2 regions of the Butyricicoccus sp. OF27-2pH9A genome follow, and region 2 is predicted to be linked to the other one. Evidence: predicted binding sites of a transcription regulator. Region 2 holds the regulator's gene; the other holds the start of a gene.
The links. The regulator NrdR, encoded in region 2, represses ribonucleotide reductase genes. The targets are predictions, from matches to a motif close to CACNANATNTNGTG.
Positions count from the first base shown of each region.

Region 1: a site for NrdR is predicted at 3,826-3,839, ahead of nrdD (anaerobic ribonucleoside-triphosphate reductase). Genes of this name have one in related genera too.

Region 1 covers NZ_JAQEXK010000013.1:38,295-43,872, reverse strand. Annotated here, with positions in the region: gene PG722_RS10365 (DUF3794 domain-containing protein) at 1-89, opposite strand, end outside; gene PG722_RS10360 (hypothetical protein) at 231-377, shown strand; gene PG722_RS10355 (deoxyuridine 5'-triphosphate nucleotidohydrolase) at 530-1,045, opposite strand; gene nrdG (anaerobic ribonucleoside-triphosphate reductase activating protein) at 1,062-1,556, opposite strand; gene nrdD (anaerobic ribonucleoside-triphosphate reductase) at 1,562-3,682, opposite strand; gene PG722_RS10340 (TM1266 family iron-only hydrogenase system putative regulator) at 4,109-4,366, shown strand; gene hydE ([FeFe] hydrogenase H-cluster radical SAM maturase HydE) at 4,347-5,405, shown strand; gene hydG ([FeFe] hydrogenase H-cluster radical SAM maturase HydG) at 5,478-5,578, shown strand, end outside.
Region 2 covers NZ_JAQEXK010000007.1:32,880-38,457, reverse strand. Annotated here, with positions in the region: gene PG722_RS07040 (hypothetical protein) at 1-233, opposite strand, end outside; gene PG722_RS07035 (HD domain-containing protein) at 339-929, opposite strand; gene nrdR (transcriptional regulator NrdR) at 988-1,443, opposite strand; gene secD (protein translocase subunit SecD) at 1,661-4,051, opposite strand; gene purB (adenylosuccinate lyase) at 4,381-5,578, opposite strand, start outside.

The DNA.
Region 1 (5,578 bases), on a different contig from region 2:
GGCACAATCGAATCCGCACTCTCTGTCGCCGCAGAGATATGCGCTAATTTCTTTTCGTAGTAGCAGATGCTTGTTTGATTCAGTTCCATTGATGCTGCCTCCTTTGGTTTCACCGCTGCTCCTGCATTACCATATGAAGCGCTTGCGTAAAATATGAGCAGATCGGTTTCGCTTTGCTGTCACATTTTCTATCCGAGCTGCTTATACTGGTAACAGGAGCGTGATGCGCTATGTTCTGCCGTGGTCAGGCGATCGGTCTTGCCGTATTTATGTTTGGAACAGGCTTGCTGCTAGGCAGTCTGCTCCCATCCTGTCTGCCGGTGTGGCTGATTGCACTGGCAGTGATCGCGGCAGGGCTGTTCCTGCTGCAGTGCTGAAGGAGGGTAAGGCATATGAAGGTTGTTGTATGGAAAAGTCCCAAGTGCTTACGCGGGATCCTGTGCTGCCTGTTTCATGTAAACAGGGCATAAGAAAAAGCGCATTCGCAGATAAATCTCTGTGAATGCGCTTTTGGCTGTTTATGAAATCGTTACTTCTTTTCAGTCGTGCTACCGAAGCCGCCGGTGCGTTCACCGTCAGCCTCATCGTCCACGGTAATACCGAACGGCAGGAAAATACCTTGTGCAAAGCCGTCGCCGGCGGCAACCGAAAGGGTCTTGCCCTTGTGATCGTCGCTGGTCATCTTAATGAGAATATGTCCTTCATTTTTAGCCTCAAAGTAGTCGCTGTCGATAATACCGACCGTATTGTCGAGCTGCAGACGGTGACGGAAGCCCAGACCGGAACGCGGGTACAGGCTCAGCACCCAGCCGTCCTCGATCATAACGCGGATACCGGTCGGAATAAGGATGGTCTCATGCGGAACAAGCGTAAAGCTTTCCGGCGCAAAAAAATCATAGCCGGCAGAGCCTTTGGTCGCGCGGCGCGGCAGCCGGATGTTCTGATAGACCTTCTTGGCCTCATCCGCGCTGCGGCGGGTAGCCGCGCACCAGTCACGGACAAACTGTTCCTCGGATACCTTGAAAAACTGTGCGATCTGTTGCATAATTCAGCACTCCTTTTTACTTATCGTCATGCAGGACGATACTGTTAGCCGCAAGCGTGCGCGGAACATCGATCACGCGCTGGTTGGCACTGCCGCGCCAGTGAAGCTGCGGATCGGCCTGCGCCTGTACAAAACGACCGTCGATCAGCACGTCAATCTGATCGAGAAACGGCAGCCACTTGATTTCCTCCCAGCGATAGCCGGTGTACAGCCAGATGGTCTTGTCCGGAAACTTCTGCCGAATCTCGCGGCACAGCTCGCTGACCTCCTCACGGTTGCCGGGGAAAAGCGGATCGCCGCCGGAAAACGTGATGCCGGAGATATAGTCCTTGCCGAGCTCGGTGAACAGCTCATTCTTTGCTGCCTGATCAAACAGCAGACCGCCTTCCGCATCCCATGTGATGGGGTTGTGACAGCCGGGACAGGCATGTCCGCAGCCGGCCACCCACAGCACAACACGCAGGCCGTCGCCGTTGAGCATATCGTCCTTGGTTATATTGTGATACTGCATTCGTGTTACATACTCTTTCTTTCAGCAATTTCGGCCATCTTGGCATCGTTCAGGCGCGTATCGCCCTTCACGCGAGAGTAGGAAAGATAGCCGTTCATTCTCTCGATTTTGGTAAGGTTGCGGCTGCCGCACTTCGGGCAGACATCCATGGAAAGTTCCTCATGACCGCAGTCGTCGCAGTACGCGAGTGAAAGATTGACACCCTCATAGAAGCCCTTTGCCATGGCGCGGCGCACCAGAGAGCGAATCGCCTCATGGTTGTAGTCAATCGGATACTTGACGTACTGGATCTTGCCGCCGTTGCACAGATTCCAGAAACGCCCCTCAAGATCCTGCTTCTGAATCGGTGTCAGGTCCTCGGTAACATGGCAGTGGAAGCTGTTAGAGACATACGGACGATCGGAAACGCCCTCGATGATGCCGTATTTCTTGCGGAACTGCTCGACCTGCAAACCGCACAGACTCTCTGCCGGTGTACCGTAGATAGCATACAGATTGCCGTCCTCGTTCTTGAACTGCTCGACTTTATCGTTGATATACTGCAGTGTTTCGAGGGCAAACTGACCGTCCTCGGCAAGCGATTTACCGTTGTACAGCTCCTGCAGCTCGTTGAGTGCAGTAATGCCGAACGACGCAGTAGCGGTTTTCATGATCGGCTTGATCTTGTCCGACGGCTTGAGATGTCCACCGTAGAAGCCGCCCTCGCAGTACGCCAACGGATTGGTAGATGCACGCATCTCCCCCAGGTATGCATAGGTGCGGATGTGCAGCTTGCGGATAAGCTCCAGATAGTAGTCCAACACCTCGCGGAACGGACGGCTCTCCTGCTGTGCCTTAGCGTAGATCATCGGCAGGTGCAGCGATACCGCGCCAATGTTCCAGCGGCCGACAAATACCGGCTTGTCGCTCTCATCAGCGGGCTTCATGCCGCCGCGCTCGTACCACGGAGACAGGAACGCGCGGCAGCCCATCGGACTGATGATCGCGCCGTACTTCTTATACATGCTCGGCACATAGCCTTCACCGGTTAGCGACAGCCAGTCCGGATACATCGCACGGGACGAGCACAGGATACCGGCTTCAAATACATCCTCAAGCAGCTTGCCGGGACCGTGCAGGTTCTCATCGTACAGGAATACGATCTTCGGGAACAGGACCGGCTTCTTCTGGCCCTTTTTGCCCTGCCCCTTGCGGCGTACATTCAGCATGGTAATGGAGGCCAGCTTGGCAAAACGACCGGTGCCGGTTCCCATTGTCATGGTGATGAACGGATAGTCGCCGCGGCTGGATGCTACCGTGTTGAACTTGTACTCCCAGCCCTGGAAGCCCTGCTCAAAGTCGTTGAGAATGTCCGCCATAACTTCCTTCTCGACCGTATCAGCATCCAGTCCCAGACGAGTATACTTCTCGGTCAGCATTTTGTAGCTGCGCTCGGCATAGGGCTCGAGCAGCAGATCGACCGACGGCACGGTAAAGCCGCCGTATTGCTGGCTTGCAGCGGAAAGCACGATATCACCGATCACGTCAAATGCAACATTAAGTGTTTTCGGCTCGTTGTACCACAGATTGCCCATCTCAAAGCCGTCCTTGAGGACACTCGCTACATCAAACAGGCAGCAGTTCATGGTATCGCGGCGTGCCGACATATCGTGGACGTAAATGTAGCCGTCCCGACAGGCCTGCAGTTCCTCGGTGTTCATAAAGAACTTCTGGTACAGCTCCTTGTTGAGCTGATTGAAGATCAGGCTGCGCTTGGTGGAGACCAGCGCGGAATCCGTGTTGGAATTTTCCTTATCGCCGATATACATGATGGACTGGCTTTTCTGGTATACGCTGTCCAGCATGCCGACAAAATCCTGCTTATAGTTGCGGTAGTCGCGGTAGCTTTTGGCAACCTCCGGCTGCACCGACTCAAGTGCAGACTCAACGATGTTGTGCATTTGCCAGATCTGAATCTCGGTCATGTGATGGTCACGGATATAACCCTCGACATGATTGCAGATCGACTTCAACTCATCCTCTGTAAAGTTGTAGAGGACACGGTTTGCCGACTTATTGACGGCGATAACAACCTTCTGGATGTTAAACGGTTCTTTGGTGTGATCCTTTTTGACAACTCGAACCATGTGTTGTTCTTCCTCTCTAAATTTCATACGTTCATCATTATATCATATTGTTCGATAAAAAGCGAACAAAAAAGCACTGCTGTTTACAGGCAAAGCGTAAAAGTGCATACCCATATATCATGTGCCGCTATTGCATTGTACCATACAAGATATAGATTTGGAAGGATAAAATTCGACAAAAATATCATATATATTTTTGCGAAAATAATTCTTTGCATAAAATCGTCGGTTTTGCTTGCGGGTCTGCCGACTATCCTCTATAATAGATGTAGCGATCCTGACAGTAAGCCTCTGCGTCCGCAGATTCTGCATGAAAGGAGCCGTCCATATCGTATTGCAGCGTTTCTTGCACGGAAGCGCCGTTTATATCTGTATCGGACTGCGTCTTTCAGAGGACGCAGTTATTTTTTGTTCCGAGGTGTTTTTATGCAAACAAGAGTTGCCGTAATGGGAATCGTGGTAGAGAACACGGATTCTGTGGAACGGCTCAATACCCTGCTGCATGAGTACGGCAGCTATATCATCGGGCGCATGGGTATTCCCTATCGAGCGCGCAATATCAACATTGTGTCCATCGCCATTGATGCGCCGCAGGATGTGATTTCGGCTTTGTCCGGCAAAATCGGCAATCTGGACGGCATCAGCGTCAAGACCGCGTACTCCAATGTGCAGAACGATGAATAAGGCGAAGCAGCTCATTGACCGGCTGGAAGCGCAGCGCAGCCTGTCAATAGAGGAATACGAATATCTAATCGAAAACCAGAGCGATGAACTGGCAGCCTATGCCGCAGAGAAAGCGGTTGCCTTACGCAAACAGGTATACGGTACGGATGTGTACATTCGCGGACTGATCGAAATCGGCAATATCTGCCGCAACGACTGCTATTACTGCGGTATCCGGCGTTCCAATCCTGCGTGTGACCGCTATCGACTGACCGAGGCGCAGATACTGGACTGTGCCCGGGAAGGCTATGCGCTCGGCTTCCGCACTTTTGTCATGCAGGGCGGCGAGGACAGCGCATTCTCAGTCGATGTGGTTTGCCATCTGGTACGACAGATCAAAGCCGAGTTTCCGGACTGTGCAGTAACGCTGTCGCTCGGAGAGTTCCCTCGTGAAGCCTATCAGGCGATGTTCGATGCTGGCGCGGACCGTTATCTGCTCCGTCACGAAACCGCCGATCAGGCACATTATGAAAAGCTGCATCCGGCGCAGATGTCGTTTGACAACCGTATGCGCTGCCTTCGTGATTTGAAAGACATCGGCTACCAGACCGGCTGCGGCTTTATGGTCGGCTCGCCGTATCAGACGGCACGAACACTCGCTGAGGACTTAAAGTTCATCGAAAAATTTCGGCCGGAGATGTGCGGTATCGGCCCGTTTATTCCGCAGAAGGACACACCGTTCCGCGATTTTCCGGCCGGAACGTGTGAGCAGACAGTGTATCTGCTGTCACTGCTGCGGCTGATCCAACCGAATTTGCTGCTGCCCGCTACAACGGCGCTCGGCACCATCCGGCCGGACGGCCGCGAGCGCGGACTGCAGGCTGGTGCAAACGTAGTGATGCCCAATCTGTCTCCGCTTGGGGTGCGAAAAAAATATGCACTGTACGACGGCAAACTATGTACCGGTGAGGAGGCTGCACAGTGCATCGGCTGCCTGTCGCGCCGTGTGGCATCGGTCGGCTGCCGGATTGTTACCGCACGCGGAGATATTATCCGATAAGTGATACATTTTAAGGGACTCTGACGGAAAGAGTAATCCTCTGACCGCAAGATAAGAAAGGAAAACGAAAAAATGGCTCAGTACAACCCGAAATCACTCCATGCAGAGGAGTTTATCAACCATGAGGAAATCCTTGAAACGCTGAAATACGCCGAGGAGAACAAACACAACAT
Region 2 (5,578 bases):
TCCTTTTCCAAATCACTGATGCGGTGGTTAGCCACGCGGACACGCTCGTCCAGCAGCGCGACCTGCTGCTCCAGCCTGAAGGTTCGGGTGATGAGGTTATTGTGCTTTTCGACCTTCTTTTCAAGCTGCTCGATGCGGTAATTGACCAGCTTGCCGGAGACGATCATGCCGCCGGCCGTGCCCGCCAGCGTCCCCAGCAGACTCAGTCCCGCAATGATGATCTCAGCTGACACGTTTTCACCTCCTTGCTTCGCATAAGTGCCTGCACCCATACGCCGTTCGGCGGCGAAAATTGACCACGAATGGTCAACTCGGTCGAAAACTATTCCTATTTTCTTTTATTTTTCTTTGAGCGCACCCTTTTCGATGTTCGCCTGCAGAATGTTATCTGTCAGCTCATACAGGTACGCCGAGCCTTTCTCCGTGCGGCTCTGGCGGCCGTAGACCTGCTTAGCGGTCACATCGTGGTCAGCCCAGTCGCTGCCGCCGTTGCTGTTGTTGAGCAGAAGCGGCTGCAGATTGTCCATCGCGTGGGCAAAGTGCGCCTCGGCGGTCTCATCGGCCTCAAATTCGTCAAAAACAGCCATCAGCTCGTGCTTCTGGTCGTCCGGCAGGAGCGAATAAATGCGCTGCTTTGCCGCGTCCTCGCGCGTCTTCTGCGTCTGCAGACCGTCGGTGTCGTAGGCGTATGTGTCACCTGCGTCAATCTCCACCACATCGTGCAGCAGGCACATGAGCATGACCCGCGCCACATCCACCGGCTCGTTGGAATATTCCTGCAGCAGATACGCCATGATGGCCATGTGCCATGCGTGCTCGGCGTCGTTCTCGCGGCGGCCGTGGCCGGAGAGATGCGTCTGCCGGAAAATGTTCTTCTCCTTGTCGATCTCAAGAATGAAATTCAGCTGTTTCTGCAGCCGTTCGTCCATAAATCCATCTTCCTTTCGATATGAAAAAACGGGTACAGCCTGCGCCATACCCGCCGAATTATTTATCTTTGAGGAGCGTGTTCAGCTCTTCCATAAAGGTGTTGATGTCCTTAAACTGGCGGTAGACCGAGGCAAACCGCACATACGCGACCTCATCAACCTTACGCAGCTGCTCCATGACAAGCTCACCGATGACCTTGCTGGAAACCTCGCTTTCGAGCGAGCTGAACAGCTTCTGCTCAACGTGATCGACGATCTGTTCCAGCTGCATCAGCGAAACCGGGCGTTTCTCGCACGCCTTCACCAGACCGTTGAGCAGCTTCTGGCGGTCGTACGCCTGCCGCGTGCCATCGCGCTTGATCAGCATAAGCGGCATGCGCTCTACCGTCTCGTAGGTGGTAAAGCGTTTTCCGCAGTGGAGACATTCACGCCGGCGACGGATGCTGGTACCCTCGTCCGTCGGACGGGAGTCTACGACCTTGCTGTCTTCAAAGCTGCAAAATGGGCACTTCATCGTACTTCCCCCTTGTGAACACCGCTTCACGCGCGTGGTTTGTTATCTGTCTGCTGTTATTATACTACGCGGGGTGCTGTTAAGTCAATTTTTTATTGTGATAAAGCGGCACCTTTTCCTGCCCTGCCCTCCGGGCGGCTCCTTTCTCTGTACCGCTCCCCCTGTGCCGATAAACAAACGCAAAAAGGCACCCGAACGGGTGCCTTTTCGATAGTCGTTAGATCTTGCGACGGCGGCGGAACTTCTTACGGAAGAAGCCCCACAGACCGGTAGACAGCATAACGGACGACCAGCCGCCGGCCAGGATACCGACGATCAGCGGCAGGGTGAACTGCTTGAGCGACGGAACACCGAGGATGTATACCATGCCGATGGTGAACAGCGTGGTAAGCGTGGTGTTGATGGTACGGCCCATGGTCTGCCAGATGCTCTTCTCGCCGATGACCTCAAACGGCTCCTTGCGCGCGGTGCGCAGGTTCTCACGAACGCGGTCGAATACGATGATGGACGCGTTGATGGAGTAGCCGAGGATGGTCAGTGCAGCAGCAATGAAGTTGCTGTCGAGCGGAATCTGCAGCAGAACGTAAACGCTCAGCATAACGAGCAGATCGTGAACCAGGCAGCAGATCGCAGCCAGACCACTGGTCAGCTCGAAGCGGAAGGTGATGTACACCAGCATCAGCAGGATTGCAAGGATCGAGCAGATGAATGCCGAACGCTGCAGGTCGCTGCCGACAGAAGCGGATACGTCGTTGTTGTTGAGGATATCGGTATCGGCAAGGCTGTACTTCTCCAGCATCTTGTCGATCACGGCAGCACGCTGCTCGGAGTCGATGGAGGTGGAGCGGATCAGCACGTCCTCATTGCCGTCACCGGAGGAGGTTACAGAGGATGCGTCCACACCGGTTGCGTCCTTGAACAGATCGCTGACCTCGGTCTGGATATCCTGCGTAACAGCGGTATGCATGTTGAACTCCATCTCGGTACCGCCGGCAAAGTCGATGCTCAGGTTGAACAGGTTCTTGCCGAACGGCAGCAGAATCAGCGCAACAAGGCCGGTTACGATCAGTACGACAGAGATACCGCCAAAGATCTTGAAGTTCTTGAGGATCGGGAAATGCTTCTTCTCTTCCTTGCGCTCGCGCAGGCCGTAAGCCTTCGGATTGCGGATGTGGAAATCCACCATGCGTCTGAGCAGGAAGTGCGTGATGGTCAGCGCAGTGAACATGGACACGATAACACCGATGCCCAGCGTGGTAGCGAAGCCGACGATCGTGCCGGTGCCAAGGAAGAACAGCACGCCGCACGCGATCAGGGTGGTGATGTTGGAGTCCAGAATTGCGGTGAACGCACGCTTGAAGCCGGAGTCAATAGCGCTCTTGACGGTCTTGCCGGCAGCCATTTCCTCCTTGATGCGCTCGAAGATAATGACGTTTGCGTCAACCGCCATACCGATGGACAGGATGATACCTGCAATGCCCGGCAGGGACAGGTTTACGCGGATCAGGCTGAACAGCAGCGCCTCGATAACCATGTAGAAGCACAGAGCGAGGCAGGAAACAAAGCCCGGAATGCGGTACATGATGATCATGAACAGCATAACAAGTACCAGACCGATCATACCTGCCTTCAGGCTGGAGCTCATCGCGTCAGCGCCGAGCTGCGGGCCGACAGAGCGAAGCTCTACCTGCTTGAGCGAGAACGGAATCTGACCTGCGTTGATGAGGTTTGCCAGCTCGGTCGCGCTGTCGCGGGTGAACGAGCCGGAGATTACGCAGCTGTCGCTGTCGATCTTGGAAGAAACGGACGGTGCGGAAATAACCTGATCGTCCATGACGATAGCCATCACGTTGGTGCCGTCAGTGCGGGCCGCGATGCTCTCGGTCGCTTCAGCAAACTTCTGCTTGCCCTCAGAGGTAAACTGTACCTCTACATAATGGGTATCCGCAACTTCGTTGCCGGTCGGGCGGCCATAGCCGTAAGTAGCTTTCTTAACGTCAGAGCCGGTCAGCCACTCCTTGCCGTCAGCATCAACAAAGGTGAGCTGTGCGGTGGTGCCGAGGGTCTGTACGGCCTCCTCCGGGTTGGTGATCTGCGGGATCTCAACCGTTACGCGGTTCTCGCCGCTGAGGGATACGGTAGCCTCGGTAAAGCCCTTACCGGTCAGTCGCTGACGGATGACCTTCTGTACCGAGTTCATGTCGTCGGACAGGTTGCTGGTGTCGTAGCCGTCCGGGATTTCGGCCTCGTATACGATACGGGAGCCGCCGACCAGATCCAGACCCAGACGGATACCGTTGTCGGTATCGAGTACGCTCGGGATGATGGCCTTCAGACCGGAGTCTGTCGTGTCTGCAGAATCGGTCGAAGCCGAGTCAGCAGAGGTGTCAGCAGACGCATCCGTGCTGTCTGCCTTGTTGTCCGCCTTGTCTGCGCTGCTGTCGGTAGACGAGGTGTCGCTCGTATCCGTCGCAGACGTGTCGGACGTTGCCGTGTTCCGGAACGGCATGGTCCAGCCGCCCGGAATGTACACTCCTGTTACCGCCGTCACGCCGAGGAAAATGATGATCAGCATGACCGCGATAAAGGAAGTTACACTCTTTTTCACTTGCAAGTGCCTCCTTTATTTTTTTGTTACACAACTGATTTAGTATACAGCATAATAGCCAAAAAGTCAATCATTCTGCACATATTGTATAACAATTCCGCGCCTGTGGCGCGTGTGCAATAGAATATCCCGCTGCGCGGGATATTCATAAAAACCGTGGGGCATGTACCTGTGCAGCGCGGCTTTTTAATGCCGCGCAAGGTTAGCACCGATTTTTATACCGGTAAGCATATTTGTGTGCCGCGTGCGGCGCGCAAATATGCGCCCGGAATGTATCCGCGCCGTGTGCGGTACATCCTATCTCGTTTCAGACTATAATCTGAAACGAATCAAAGGTTGATCTCTACCTTTACGTCCTCACCGGTCAGATAAGGCGCAATCGCCGGACGAACGCACTCGTTCAGGAACTCGTCCACCTGCGACGGGCAGCGGCCGATGTAAGCGGACGGGTCGAGGTGCTCGAGGATCTGCTCACGGGTCATGCCGAACATCGGGTCGCCGGCAATGCGGTCAACCATATCGTTCTCGAGGCCCTCCTCCTTGATGCGCTTGCCCGCAGCCATGGAGTGCTCGCGGATGCGCTCGTGCAGGTCCTGACGGTTGCCGCCGCGCTTTACGGCGTCCATCATGATGTTCTCGGTTGCCATGAACGGCAGCTCGTTCATAACGTGCGCCTCGATGACCTTCGGGTAAACGACCAGACCGGAAACGACGTTGATCATGATGTTGAGGATTGCGTCAACGGCAAGGAATGCCTCCGGCACGGAAATGCGCTTGTTCGCAGAGTCGTCGAGCGTGCGCTCGAACCACTGGGTAGCCGAGGTGAACGCCGGGTTCAGGCTGTCGCAGATGACGTAGCGCGCCAGTGCACAGATACGCTCGGAACGCATCGGGTTGCGCTTGTACGGCATGGCGGACGAGCCGATCTGGTTCTTCTCGAACGGCTCCTCTACTTCCTTCAGGTGCTGCAGCAGACGCAGGTCGGTTGCGAACTTGGAAGCGGATTCTGCGATACCGGCGAGCGTTGCGAGCGTCTGCGCGTCGATCTTGCGGGAGTAGGTCTGGCCGGAGACCGGAACCACGCCTGCAAAGCCGAAATCATCGGCAATGCGCTTCTCCAGCTCCTTAACCTTGCTCTCGTCGCCGTCAAACAGCTCCATGAAGGACGCCTGCGTGCCGGTCGTGCCCTTGCTGCCGAGCATGCGCAGGTTTTCGATGCGGTATTCTACCTCATTCAAATCCATCAGCAGCTCGTTCATCCACAGGGTAGCGCGCTTGCCGACCGTGGTCAGCTGTGCCGGCTGGAAGTGGGTGAAGCCGAGGGTCGGCTGGGACTTGTGCGCATCCGCGAACTGTGCCAGCTTGTCCAGTACGGTCGCCAGCTTTTTGCGAACCAGCAGCAGACCCTCGCGGATCTGGATGATGTCGGTATTGTCGCCGACATACGCGCTGGTAGCGCCGAGGTGGATAATGCCGGCCGCCTTGGGAGCCGCCTTGCCGAAGGTATAAACGTGCGCCATAACGTCA